2 regions of the Cupriavidus sp. SK-3 genome follow, and region 2 is predicted to be linked to the other one. Evidence: predicted binding sites of a transcription regulator. Region 2 holds the regulator's gene; the other holds the start of a gene.

Region 1 (6,472 bases), on a different contig from region 2:
CATGCAGCGGCTCGCCCAACGGGCGCACGCCACCACCGGCAAGCGGGATCTCGCGGGGCTTGGTGTCGGTCAGGCGCGCTTCGATATCCCATAGACCATCGTCCCTAAGATAGGCCTCGGCCGTGATGGCACGGCGGTGGCGCAGGGCGCGATTGACGGGCGGGGAAAGCGGCATAACACCAGGCAGGAGCGGGAGAAAAGGACGGCTGGGCCGGAAAACCGCAGGATTTTAACATGCCGGACAACTTTGGCCGGGAACAAACTGCGCCCGGGGCTGTTGCCGGGAATTGTCGAGTGGCGGGCAAGCGCTGTGGAGCGGGAAAATGCGCGGATGCGCAGGACGGAACCGGTGCCCGGATCACATGGGGCCAGCGCGAAATACGCCTACTGGCAAAGCAGGTATGCGCACCGCGCCAGTGCACGACGCCGCCGCGGCATCACTTCTGGCCGCGATACGGCAGGTCCTCCGGCGGCATCAGTCGCTGCCGTCCAGCCATTCATCCGCCCCCTTGATCACCTGGCTCACCACCGAGCGGGAAAAACCGCGCGCCACCAGAAAGCGGATCTGCCTGGCCTTTTCCTCGGGCGTGGCGGGTGGCGTGCCGAAACGCTTCTGCCAGACAGCACGGCCGCGCTCCAGTTCGGAGCCGCGCAGGCGCTCCTGCAGGTCGGCGAGCTGCTCGCCGCCGAGCTGGTGGGTGCGGGCTTCCTGCATGACGCGGGCGGCGCCATAGCGGCTGGCGCGCCGGTGCACCAGGCTATCGACGAAGCGCTCGTTGGACAGCCAGTTCTCGCGCTCCAGCGCATCCAGCAATTGCTCAAGGGCTTCGGGCGATTCGGCGTGCGGGGCCAGCTTGCGTGCCAGCTCCGCCCGGCTGTGCTCGCGCCGCGACAGGTAGCCTACGGCGCGTGCCTTCAGGGAAAGAGGGGGACGGGTGGCCATGAGGATGGAGCTCGGCAGTGTGAGCTCGACATCGAGCTGTGAAAATGCGCTTCAAAAACGCAAACCGGGGCGGCGCGCGTCGCTGCGCGTGCCGCCCCGGGCGGGGTTCGCGGCCGGGAGCGCCCCGGCCGGCGAAGCTCAGTCTTCGGCGGTGGCCACAGCGGCGGCCGGCGTGCCGTTCATCAGCACCACGCCCAGCGATTCGCGCACCTTGTTTTCGATCTCGTCGGCGATATCGGGATTTTCGCGCAGGTATTCACGCGCGTTGTCCTTGCCCTGGCCGATCTTCTCGCCCTTGTAGCTGTACCAGGCGCCGGACTTCTCGACGATCTTGGCGTCCACGCCCAGGTCGATGATTTCGCCCTGGCGCGAGATGCCCTGGCCATAGAGGATGTCGAAGAAGGCTTCGCGGAACGGCGGCGAGACCTTGTTCTTGACCACCTTGACCTTGGTTTCGTTGCCGATCACCTCGTCGCCCTTCTTGATCGAGCCGATGCGGCGGATATCCAGGCGCACCGAGGCGTAGAACTTCAGCGCATTGCCGCCGGTGGTGGTTTCGGGCGAACCGAACATCACGCCGATCTTCATGCGGATCTGGTTGATGAAGATCACCAGGCAGTTGGTACGCTTGATGGTGCCGGTCAGCTTGCGCAGCGCCTGGCTCATCAGGCGGGCCTGCAGGCCAGGCAGCGAATCGCCCATCTCGCCTTCGATTTCGGCCTTGGGCACCAGGGCCGCCACCGAATCGATCACGATCAGGTCGACCGAGCCCGAGCGCACCAGCGCATCGGTGATTTCCAGGGCCTGCTCGCCGGTATCCGGCTGGGAGATCAGCAGATCGCCAACCGACACGCCCAGCTTGCTGGCGTAGTTGACGTCGAGCGCATGCTCGGCGTCGATAAAGGCGCAGGTGCCGCCCAGCTTCTGCATCTCGGCCACGACCTGCAGCGTCAGGGTGGTCTTGCCCGAGGATTCCGGACCGTAGATTTCCACCACACGGCCGCGCGGCAGGCCGCCAACGCCCAGCGCGATGTCCAGGCCCAGCGAGCCGGTGGACACGACCTGGATATCCTGCTCGACTTCGGCATCGCCCATTTTCATGATCGAGCCCTTGCCGAACTGCTTCTCGATCTGGGCCAGCGCGGCCGCCAGCGCCTTCTGCTTTTCGGCGCTTACGCCAGCACTCGCCTTCTTGCCGTCATCCATGGTCGTCCTTCCGTCAATGGTGTATAAATAGGCCGCATGTGGCGCGCCACCCGCTTTTTGCGGGCAACCGCCCAGCCCGCGCCGCGCCGCGAACTCCTGATGACGATGAACCTGGCAGCAGGGGCAAACATTGGGGCGAACGTTCGGTAAAAAACCAGTACAAATTCGGTAAAGCCCGGTTTGCATCGAAGACAAATCGAATGCGACCGGCATAAGCGGGTACTGTATAAAAAAACAGTATGCTTGGCAAGTCCCGCCCGCGTCATTTGATGGAAAGGGGCGACACAGCCGGGCCAGGGTGGAGACAACCATGCGTATTCTGATCGCCGAAGATGACGATGTGCTGGCAGATGGCCTGACGCGCTCGCTACGTCACTCGGGCTATGCCGTCGACCATGTGGCCAGCGGGGTCGAAGCCGATTCCGCGCTGTCGACCCAGACCTTCGACCTGCTGATCCTCGATCTCGGCCTGCCGCGCATGCCGGGGCTGGAAGTGCTCAAGCGGCTGCGCACGCGCGGCGCCATGCTGCCGGTGCTGATCCTGACCGCGGCCGACGGCGTCGACGAGCGTGTCAAGGGCCTGGACCTGGGCGCCGACGACTACATGGCCAAGCCCTTCGCCCTGTCGGAACTGGAGGCGCGGGTGCGCGCGCTGGTGCGGCGCGGCACGGGCGGCGGCGCCACCCTGACCCACCACGGCCCGCTTGCCTTCGACCAGGTCGGCCGCATCGCCTACCTGAACGATCAGATGCTGGATCTCTCGGCGCGCGAAGTGGGATTGCTGGAGATCCTGCTCACCCGCACCGGGCGGCTGGTGTCGAAGGAGCAACTGGTCGACCACCTGTGCGAATGGGGCGAGGAGGTCAGCAACAACGCCATCGAAGTCTATGTGCACCGGCTGCGCAAGAAGATCGAGGTGGGTGGCATCCGCATTGCCACGGTACGCGGGCTGGGCTACTGCCTGGAGAAATTCCAGGCCGCCGTGGCGCACGACTAGGAGTCGCCATTAGAATCGGAATCAGCAACAGAACCCGCGCCATCCTTGCTTCATTGCCTGCCGGCCCCGCCGCCAGGCCCTGCCACACCTTTTCCCAATGAGCCTGCTGCGACTGCCCCGGCGGCGCCAGCGGCCCGCGCGCACCGCCCCTCCTCTCTCCGCGCCTGACGAGATCGTCAGCGACGAAACGCTGGCCGAGGCCCTGCCCCACCTTGAAGACAGCGCCGGCCACCCGTCGCCGCGCTCGCTGTTCGGCGAGATCCTGGACTGGATGCTGGCGCCGCTGCTCCTGCTGTGGCCGATGAGCATTGCCGTGACCTACCTGGTGGCGAAGTCGATCGCCAACGGCCCTTTCGATCGCTCGCTGGAGGCCAGCGCCATCGTGCTCTCGCAGCAGGTGCGCGAGGTCAACGGGCGCGTCACGCTGCAACTGCCGCTGTCCGCGCGCGAGATCCTGCGCGCCGATGAAACCGACAATATCTACTACCAGGTGGTGGGCACGCATGGCGAATTCGTCGCCGGCGACAACGACATGCCGCTGCCCGGCGAAGACGACCGCGGCCATGCCGGGCTGGTCTCGCTGCGCGACGACCGCATCGCGGGCAACGACGTGCGCGTGGCCTACACCTATGTCGATCTCAAGCAGGGCGGCGACGCGCAGCCGGTGTTGGTGCAGGTTGGCGAAACCCTCGACAAGCGCGCGCGCCTGGCCAACGAGATCATCAAGGGCGTGATCCTGCCGCAGTTCGTGATCCTGCCGCTGGCGGTGGTGCTGGTGTGGTTCGGCCTGACGCGCGGGCTGGCCCCGCTGACCGCGATCCAGCAGCGCATCCGCGCACGCAATCCCGGTGACACCAGCCCCATCGACGAACACGCCGCACCGCAGGAAATCACGCCGCTGGTGGCCTCGTTCAACGACCTGCTGGCGCGGCTCGACGTTTCCGTGCAGACGCAAAAGCGCTTTATCGCCGATGCCGCCCACCAGATGAAAACGCCGCTGGCCGGGCTGCGCATGCAGGCCGAACTGGCGCAGCGCGAACAGTCGCCGGAGGAACTGCGCAAATCGCTGGCGCAGATCGCCGGCAGCTCGGAGCGCGCCGCCCACATGGTGACGCAGCTGCTGTCGCTGGCGCGCATGGAAAACCTGGCCGGCGCGGGCAACATGGCGCCGCTTGACCTGGCCGCCCTGGCGCGCGAAGTGGTCAAGGACTGGTTGCCGCAGGCCTGGGCGCGCCGCATCGATCTGGGCGTGGATGCCGACGACCACCCCGTGATGGTGCAAGGCAACCGCCTGATGCTGACGGAGATGCTCAACAACCTGATCGACAACGCCATCCGCTACACGCCCCCGGATGGCCACGCTACCGTGCGGGTCAGCGCCGATGCGTTCGAGCCTTTCGCGTATCTCGAAGTGGAAGACACCGGGCCCGGCATCCCGGTGTCCGAACGCGAGCGCGTGATGGAGCGGTTCTACCGCGTACTCGGCACCAAGACCCAGGGCAGTGGCCTGGGCCTGGCCATCGTGCGAGAGATCGTGCAGCAGCATGGCGGCGACGTCAGCATTCTCGACCACGTCTACCAGACGGAGCCGCGCCTGGCCGGGGCCTGCTTCCGCATTACGCTGCGCCGGCCCTCCACCCTGGAGCCAGCATGAACGATCCCGATCACATACGCGGCGGGCGCGACCAGGCCGACCAGTCCGAACGGCGCGCCTGGCATCGCAACCTGCGCTGGATCGCCGTGCTGCTGTCGATCTGGTTCGTGGTCACCTTCGGCGTGGCCTGGTTCGCCCGCGAGCTGCGCTTCGATTTCTTCGGCTGGCCCTTCTCCTTCTGGGTCGGCGCACAGGGGGCGCTGGTCGTCTATGTCCTGATGGCGGCGCTCTATGCCTGGCGCATGAATCGCGACAATGACGAAGATGCCGACAATGGTGGCGCGCCCGCCCGGCAGCATGACGATGCTGCATAGCAAGAAATACAGACGCGTCCCTTAACACGGGTTCCAGTGCGATTTTCCGCGGCCGCGCGCGTCGCGGCGCAGCGATGCCAAGCCCGTTTTTTGCCTAGCGTATACCCCGAGCACTTTGCTGCGTACGACGCGGAAATTGTCAGAACGCAGTAAGTTTCACCACCCACAATCCATTGCAACTTCGGAGGTAATCGTGCGTGCTGGAGCTGGAGCGCGCATGCGGCCCCGAAAGATTCCGATCACAAACGGAGGAGACAATGGCTAATGCACAGAACGTGGCGGTGCCCGCAGGCAGCGCCCAGAGCTCGTCAATGACCGCCGAAGAGAGGAAGGTGATTTTTGCCTCCTCGCTCGGCACGGTGTTCGAGTGGTACGACTTTTACCTTTACGGTTCGCTGGCGGCCATCATCGCCAAGCAGTTCTTCGCCGGGCTGGATCCGACCGCGGCCTTCATCTTCGCACTGCTCGCCTTTGCCGCCGGCTTTATCGTGCGCCCGTTCGGCGCGCTGGTATTCGGCCGCCTGGGTGACATGATCGGGCGCAAGTACACCTTCCTGGTGACCATCCTGATCATGGGGGTCTCGACCTTCATCGTGGGCCTGCTGCCGGGCTTCAACACCATTGGCTGGGCCGCCCCGATCATCCTGATCGGGCTGCGCATGCTGCAGGGCCTCGCGCTCGGCGGCGAGTACGGCGGTGCTGCCACCTATGTGGCCGAGCACGCGCCGCACGGCAAGCGCGGCGCGTACACGGCCTGGATCCAGACCACCGCCACGCTCGGCCTGTTCCTGTCGCTGATCGTGATCCTGGTGTGCCGCAATCTGACCGGTCCGAACTTCGACGTATGGGGCTGGCGCATTCCGTTCCTCGTTTCGATCCTGCTGCTCGGCGTATCGGTGTATATCCGCCTGTCGATGAGCGAATCGCCCGCCTTCCAGAAAATGAAGGCCGAGGGCAAGACCTCCAAGGCACCGCTGACGGAGTCGTTCGGCCAGTGGCGCAACCTGAAGATCGTGATCCTGGCGCTGGTGGGCCTGACCGCCGGCCAGGCCGTGGTCTGGTACACGGGCCAGTTCTACTCGCTGTTCTTCCTGACCCAGGTGCTGAAGGTCGACGCCACCACCGCCAACCTGCTGATCGCGGGCGCCCTGGTGATCGGCACGCCCTTCTTCATCTTCTTCGGCTCGCTGTCGGACAAGGTTGGCCGCAAGTGGATCATCATGGCCGGCTGCGCGCTGGCGATGCTGACCTACTTCCCGCTGTTCAAGGCCCTCACCCACTACGCCAACCCGGCGCTGGAACGCGCGCAGCAAAGCGCCCAGATCGTGGTGACCGCCGATCCGAAGCAATGCTCCTTC
Region 2 (6,472 bases):
GTCGCAAGTTAGCGCGATGACGGCAGAAGAACCTGTATTCCTCGCTTCACTACCGTGAAGCCGATCGTGACCAAAGCCCCGGCCAGCAGGCCGATCATCGCATTGATCAACATCGGTGCCGCTATTTCCAGTCCACTGCCGAGCAACGGTACTTCCCCAAGCATTTGCGTTGTTACCTCCGTCAGGTGATGCATGCCAGGAAATCCGTGTGCCAGTATCCCGCCGCCAACCAGGAACATTGCCACGGTACCCACAACGGAAAGTACGCGCATTAGCCAAGGCGCCAGCCGAAGAATCCCGCGGCCCACGGCTTGCGCGAGAGTGGAGGCTTTCTGACTAAGATACAGGCCGGCATCGTCGAGCTTGACGATGCCGGCCACCAGCCCGTAGACACCCACTGTCATGACGAGGGCGATGGCGGACAGCACGGCCACCTGCGTACCAAACGGCGCGCCGGAGACGGTCCCCAGTGAGATCACGATGATTTCGGCGGACAGGATGAAATCCGTGCGCACCGCGCCGCGGATCTTCGCTTTCTCGTCAATTACTGAATCCGTCGGAGGATCTTGTGCCTGATGTTTGCCAGGAGGATCTACTTCGCTCCGCGACTCTCCGTGCATGAAGCGGTGCGCGATCTTTTCAAATCCTTCGTAGCAAAGGAACGCGCCGCCCACCATCAGCAGTGGCACGATCGCCCAGGGGGTCGCAGCACTGATTGCGAGCGCGGCCGGTACCAGAATCGCCTTGTTGCGCAAAGAACCCACCGCAACCGCCCACACAACCGGCAACTCGCGATCGGCTTTCACGCCGCTGACCTGTTGCGCATTGAGGGCAAGATCGTCGCCCAGGACGCCAGCGGTTTTCCTGGCAGCCACCTTGCTCATGGTTGCCACATCGTCAAGGATCGAGGTGATGTCGTCGATCAGCAAAAGCAGGCTGGTGCCGGCCATATTTCAAGCTCCCATGTCGGTGCTGAGTAGGAGAGGTCCTTCAGGTGATCAAGGCCGCATGGCAAGATATTGCCATTGAAAATGGATGAGCGCCTGAACAGGTCGTCCAATGACATGTGGGCCGCCGAGACACCGCCTGATGCGGTAGCGCATACGAAGATCGAGTTGGAACTGGCGGCCAGAAGCGCCAGGCGTGAGCGAGCTAACGGACCTGCGGTGGCAGACGATCCCCCGCTATCGATTGGCACAGGTGTGGCCGTGATAACCAGGAGACGCGCCTTGGGGAGAGTATCGATCGTCTCTCCCCGCGCAAGAACCCTCTTGTGAGGGGTTCTGCAGGTTATCCGGGCCCGCCACGTTCAGGCTTTTTGGAGAGTGTCGGAGCCAATTAGCGACGGCTCCTGCCCGGTGTGGATGCAGTTGTCCTATGCGAGCTGGTTTGCCGTCATGCTAGGATTTTGCCAGGCTCTGGGAGATAGCCATGGTTCAAAAGCTGTTCCACGAACTGCCCGTGAATGAACGCGGCGACTTTGAATCCGCCTGCGCGCGGCATGGATTTGTTCTAGAAGACTTCGAGGTGAGCGAGGAAGAGGGCATTTCGCAAGGCAGCGGGTCGAGTCATATCCCCCGGAAAATCACTGTCGCCCGAGTGGGCGGAGACGTCCAAGTCTATCCTGCAGCTACCGGCATTTCGTGGACAGTCGCATTTGAACGAGACCTGGAGCGCGGCGAATTTGGATTTCCTCTTGCGGACTAGCTAAGGGATGGGGGGAGGTCGCTGCGTGGAAGAAACGGAGGAGGGTTGTGCTGACACCGGCGGTTAGCAAGTAATCCCACCGTGGGAGGATGGCGGGAATGGCCCCTGGCTTTGGGGTGCACAAATGAAAACAGCGCCTTGGTTAAGGCGCTGTTTTGCAAGGAAAATTCTTGGGGTGGCTGATGGGACTCGAACCCACGACGACAGGAATCACAATCCTGGACTCTACCAACTGAGCTACAGCCACCGTAGAGGTTGTTCAGCTTGCTGCTGAGCAACGAAGAACAAGATCATACAATACCAAAAGGCAGATGGCTAGCACTCTGCACAATTTTTTTCTCTGCGCTGCCTTATGCGATTTCAGCCGGTTAGGTCGGTTACCGCGATGCGCGCAAGTGAGTGCTGCTGTGGCCCACCTATGAAAGCTTGGCCGACTCCTCCAGCTCAAGCATGCGGCAGATGGCTGCCATGCTGCCCACCATGGTGCGTCGTTGCGCACCCTGGTAGATACGCACGCCTTTGGATTGGCGGAATGGTACGGGCTTGACGGGGCGGCGGGCGGAGAGGCGGTTGGCTGGCAGCATGGCTACACCTGGTGACTTGCAACAACAGTTAGCGGTGCCCGACTAGCGGGCGGCGTTGGCACAATCGGGCGTCGGCGTGATACGGGCTTGCCCGCCTCAGCCGCACTCGTCAGAAGCCGCTGGGTCGGATCAAGCCGACGGCGATACCTTCCAGAGAGAACTCCTCGCGGCCGGGGCGCACGATGATGCTGGGGAAATCGGGATTCTCAGCAATGAGTTCGATCGAGTCGCCGCGGCGGTTGAGGCGTTTGACGGTGACGTCGTCTCCCAGTCGCGCAACGACGATCTTGCCGTTCGGGGCCTCGCTGGCACGCTTGACCGCAAGCAGATCGCCATCGAGGATGCCGGCGTCCCGCATGCTCAGGCCACGTACCCGGAGCAGGTAGTCAGGCTGCACGTCGAACACCGAAGCGTCGACCTGGTATTGGCGGTCGATGTGTTCTGCGGCAAGGATCGGGCTACCGGCCGCGACGCGCCCGACCAGGGGCAGCGTCAGTTGCATCACGCCAGCCATTGGCAGCGAGAATTGGTCTGGTAGTTCTGAGTCGCTGCGCGAAACCTTGAGCCGGATGCCACGCGAGGCGCCTGGGGTGAGTTCGATTACGCCCTTGCGGGCCAGGGCCCTCAAGTGTTCCTCGGCAGCATTGGGCGATGAGAAGCCGAACTTGGCGGCGATCTCGGCGCGTGTGGGCGGAAAGCCCGTGTGCTGGAGGCTGCTGCGAATCAGGTCAAAAATCTGCTGCTGTCGCGGTGTCAGGGTCGCCATGGTCGCCGTGTTGGAAAGCACTGTATGTTTAAACAGTATGCTGTGATTTTATACAGTATCGAGTGAAGTGCAAGCGGAATTTTGGGAGTTTGCGCATCGACAGGTGCCTCGGGCGCGGCACGCCGCGCCGTGTCGCGCAAGTCTGGGCGTTACAATTCGCGGCACTTGCAGCCTCTTTTTTCGCTCGCTGCTCAATCTTTCTGGCTTTCGATCTCTATCTCGCCATGTCCCTCCTGCCTCGCGTCGTCGTGCTTGCTACCGGTGGCACCATTGCCGGTTCTTCATCCAGTGCTGCCAGCAGCGCGAAGTACCAGGCGGCCACAGTGCCTGTGACGGCGCTGCTTGATGCGGTGCCGGCGCTCGGCGACGTGGCCCGCGTCGAGGCAGAGCAGGTGGCGCAGGTGGATAGCAAGGACATGTCGTTCGCCCTCTGGACCCGATTGGTTGAACGCGTTGCGTTCTGGTCTGCGCAGGCCGATGTGGCGGGCATTGTGATTACCCATGGCACCGATACGCTGGAGGAGACGGCAATGCTGCTGCATCTGGCGTGCGTGGGCACGGTGCCGGTGGTACTGACGGCGGCGATGCGGCCTTCGACCTCCCTGTCGGCCGACGGTCCCTTGAACCTGCTGGACGCGGTACGGGTGGCTGCCAGCGCCGGGGCGGCGGGCAAGGGCGTGCTACTGGTGATTAATCAGGAAATCCATGCCGGGCGGGATGTGGTGAAGGCACATACGTCAGCGGTCAACGCTTTTGTGTCGCCGCTGGCTGGCCCGATCGGGTTCGTGCAGGACGACCTCGTGCGATTTGTCCGGGCGCCCCGACTGTTGCCGGACCAGGCCTGGGCCGTGCCATCCAAATGGCCGCAGGTGGAGATTCTTGCCAGTTACGCGGAGCCCGGCCGGTTGGTGGTGGACGCTTTGGCGCAGGCAGGTGTGGCGGGGCTGGTCGTGGCGGCCGCAGGCAACGGGTCGGTTCACCAGTCGCTGGTCGATGCGCTGGTGGACGCGGCCGGGGCGGGAGTGGCCGTGGTGCGTAGCTCACGCACCGGGGCAGGGCATGTGGCAATGCCGGCACCTCCACGACCGGCTTCAGGTGCCTTCGTTTCCGCAGGCGATCTCAATCCATATAAGGCGCGCGTGCTCCTGATGCTGGCCCTGGCGACTACGCCCGGACTGGCCGTGGATCCCGCTGCGTTGCAGGCGCTGTTCGCCGAAAACTAAGGCGGCTTGCTCGAGGGGGCAAAAACACGCTATACTTTAAGGCTATCCAACCTTGCTGCACCGGACATGGCGCCCGGGCGGCTTATCCAAAAGGAGCGTCAATGCGTCATTACGAAATCGTATTTATCGTCCATCCGGACCAGAGTGAACAAGTTCCGGCCATGATCGAGCGTTACAAGACGCTGGTCACGTCGCAGGAAGGCCAGATCCACCGCGTGGAAGACTGGGGCCGCCGTCAGATGGCCTACATGATCCAGAAGCTGGCCAAGGCTCACTACGTTTGCCTGAACATCGAATGCGGCAAGGAAACCCTGGCTGAACTCGAACATGCGTTCAAGTTCAACGACGCGGTGCTGCGCCACCTCATCGTTCAGACCAAGAAGGCCGAAACCGCACCGTCCCCGATGATGAAGGAAGTGCAGCGCGAAGAAGCCCGCAAGGCCGCGCAACAGACCAGCGAAGTCCAGGCCGCCTAAGTGCGGACTGTTGTGGTTGCCGTGGGCGTTGAACGCCGCGGCGGCAAGTGCGGGCATCGGTGCGGGAGAGTGCGTTGAACCAGTTAAGGCTCTGCGCAACGCTCGCGGAACGCGATGCCTTGCGTTACACCCCGGCCGGGGTCCCCGTTGTCAACTGCATCTTGCAGTACGCGGGTGAGACGGTCGAGGCGCAAACGCCCAGGCAGGTGGAATTCGCCATCGCCGCCATGGGAATCGGTCAGATCGGCCAGCGGCTAGAGCGGACTCCGCTCGGCGCGATGCTCGACTGCGAAGGATTCCTGGCCCGCAAGCACCGCAACAGCAAGGCTCTCGTCTTTCACATCACTGGATGTAAAGCATTCGAAAAGGATTGAATCATGGCATTCGTCAAACGTGACAACAAGAACAAGAAGCGCTTCCAGCAGCAAAACCCGCTGTTCAAGCGCAAGCGCTTTTGCCGCTTCACCGTGGCTGGCGTGGAACAGATCGACTACAAGGATCTGGACACCCTGAAGGATTTCATCGGCGACAACGGCAAGATTACCCCCGCCCGCCTGACCGGCACCAAGGCGCACTATCAGCGTCAGCTCGATACGGCTATCAAGCGCGCGCGTTTCCTCGCGCTGATGCCTTACACCGACCTGCACAAGAACTGATCGGCCCTAGGTCCGTTAAGGAGAAAACACGATGCAAATTATTCTGCTTGAGAAAGTCATCAATCTGGGCAACCTGGGTGACATCGTTCGCGTGAAGGACGGCTACGCCCGTAACTTCCTGATCCCGAACAAGAAGGCCCGCCGTGCTACCCAGACCGCGATCAGCGAGTTCGAAGTCAAGCGCGCTGAACTGGAAAAGGCAGCTGCCGAGAAGCTGGCAGCTTCGCAAGCCGAAGGCGAAAAGCTGAATGGCCTGACCGTGCAAATCACCCAGAAGTCGGGTGTGGACGGCCGCCTGTTCGGTTCCGTTACCAACGCCGACATCGCCGAAGCACTGGCTGGTCAAGGCTTCAAGGTTGAGAAGGCGCAAGTGCGCCTGCCGAATGGCCCGCTGAAGATCGTCGGCGACCATCCGGTCAGCGTTTCGCTGCACACCGACGTGCTGGTCGACGTGACGGTTTCCGTCCTGGGCGAACACGTCTAAGCATTGATCTTGCCGCTGGTCCCGCTTGCCTGTTTGGCAGGCAGGGACCGGTTGCCGGTATCGGGCTTGACCAAACAAAAAGGCAGGAGCAAAGCGCTCCTGCCTTTTTGTTTGGCCGCTACCCGCGTTTGCATCATGGCCACCGGGCTGGTTGCCCCGCCGTCACTTGGCCGGACGTGGTAGCAACCGGCTGCGAATTCTCCCCCGGCTGTCTGGCGGCGACCGTTATAATCCCTTCCCATGAACGCGCCCGTCGCAGACCCCCAACTAGATAATCTCAAGGTTCCACCGCACTCCATCGAGGCCGAGCAATCGGTGCTGGGTGGCTTGCTGCTGGACAATGCCGCCTGGGACCGTATCGCCGATTTCCTGTCCGAAGCGGACTTCTACCGCTTCGATCACCGGATGATCTTCCAGAGCATCTCCCGGTTGATCGCCGCCACCAAGCCCGCCGACGTCATCACTGTCTACGAGACGCTGCAGGTTGCTGGCAAGGCGGAGGAGGTGGGCGGGCTGGCCTATCTGAATTCGCTGGCGCAGAACACGCCTAGCGCTGCCAATATCCGCCGCTATGCG

The links. The regulator LexA, encoded in region 2, represses DNA repair genes until DNA is damaged. The targets are predictions, from matches to a motif close to ACTGTATNNNNATACAGT.
Region 1: the regulator LexA is predicted to act here: its motif matches at 2,371-2,388, upstream of recA (recombinase RecA).

The regions. Positions count from the first base shown of each region.
Region 1 covers NZ_JFJV02000215.1:32,892-39,363, forward strand. Annotated here, with positions in the region: gene CF70_RS21555 (DUF2889 domain-containing protein) at 1-175, opposite strand, end outside; gene recX (recombination regulator RecX) at 476-943, opposite strand; gene recA (recombinase RecA) at 1,082-2,149, opposite strand; gene CF70_RS21570 (response regulator) at 2,460-3,146, shown strand; gene CF70_RS21575 (sensor histidine kinase) at 3,244-4,800, shown strand; gene CF70_RS21580 (DUF4212 domain-containing protein) at 4,797-5,114, shown strand; gene CF70_RS21585 (MFS transporter) at 5,372-6,472, shown strand, end outside.
Region 2 covers NZ_JFJV02000257.1:45,552-52,023, reverse strand. Annotated here, with positions in the region: gene CF70_RS27280 (DUF808 domain-containing protein) at 9-950, opposite strand; gene CF70_RS27275 (hypothetical protein) at 1,432-1,707, shown strand; tRNA gene CF70_RS27270 (tRNA-His) at 1,879-1,954, opposite strand; gene CF70_RS37090 (hypothetical protein) at 2,124-2,291, opposite strand; gene lexA (transcriptional repressor LexA) at 2,401-3,057, opposite strand; gene CF70_RS27260 (asparaginase) at 3,282-4,280, shown strand; gene rpsF (30S ribosomal protein S6) at 4,382-4,756, shown strand; gene priB (primosomal replication protein N) at 4,831-5,130, shown strand; gene rpsR (30S ribosomal protein S18) at 5,134-5,412, shown strand; gene rplI (50S ribosomal protein L9) at 5,444-5,896, shown strand; gene CF70_RS27235 (replicative DNA helicase) at 6,137-6,472, shown strand, end outside.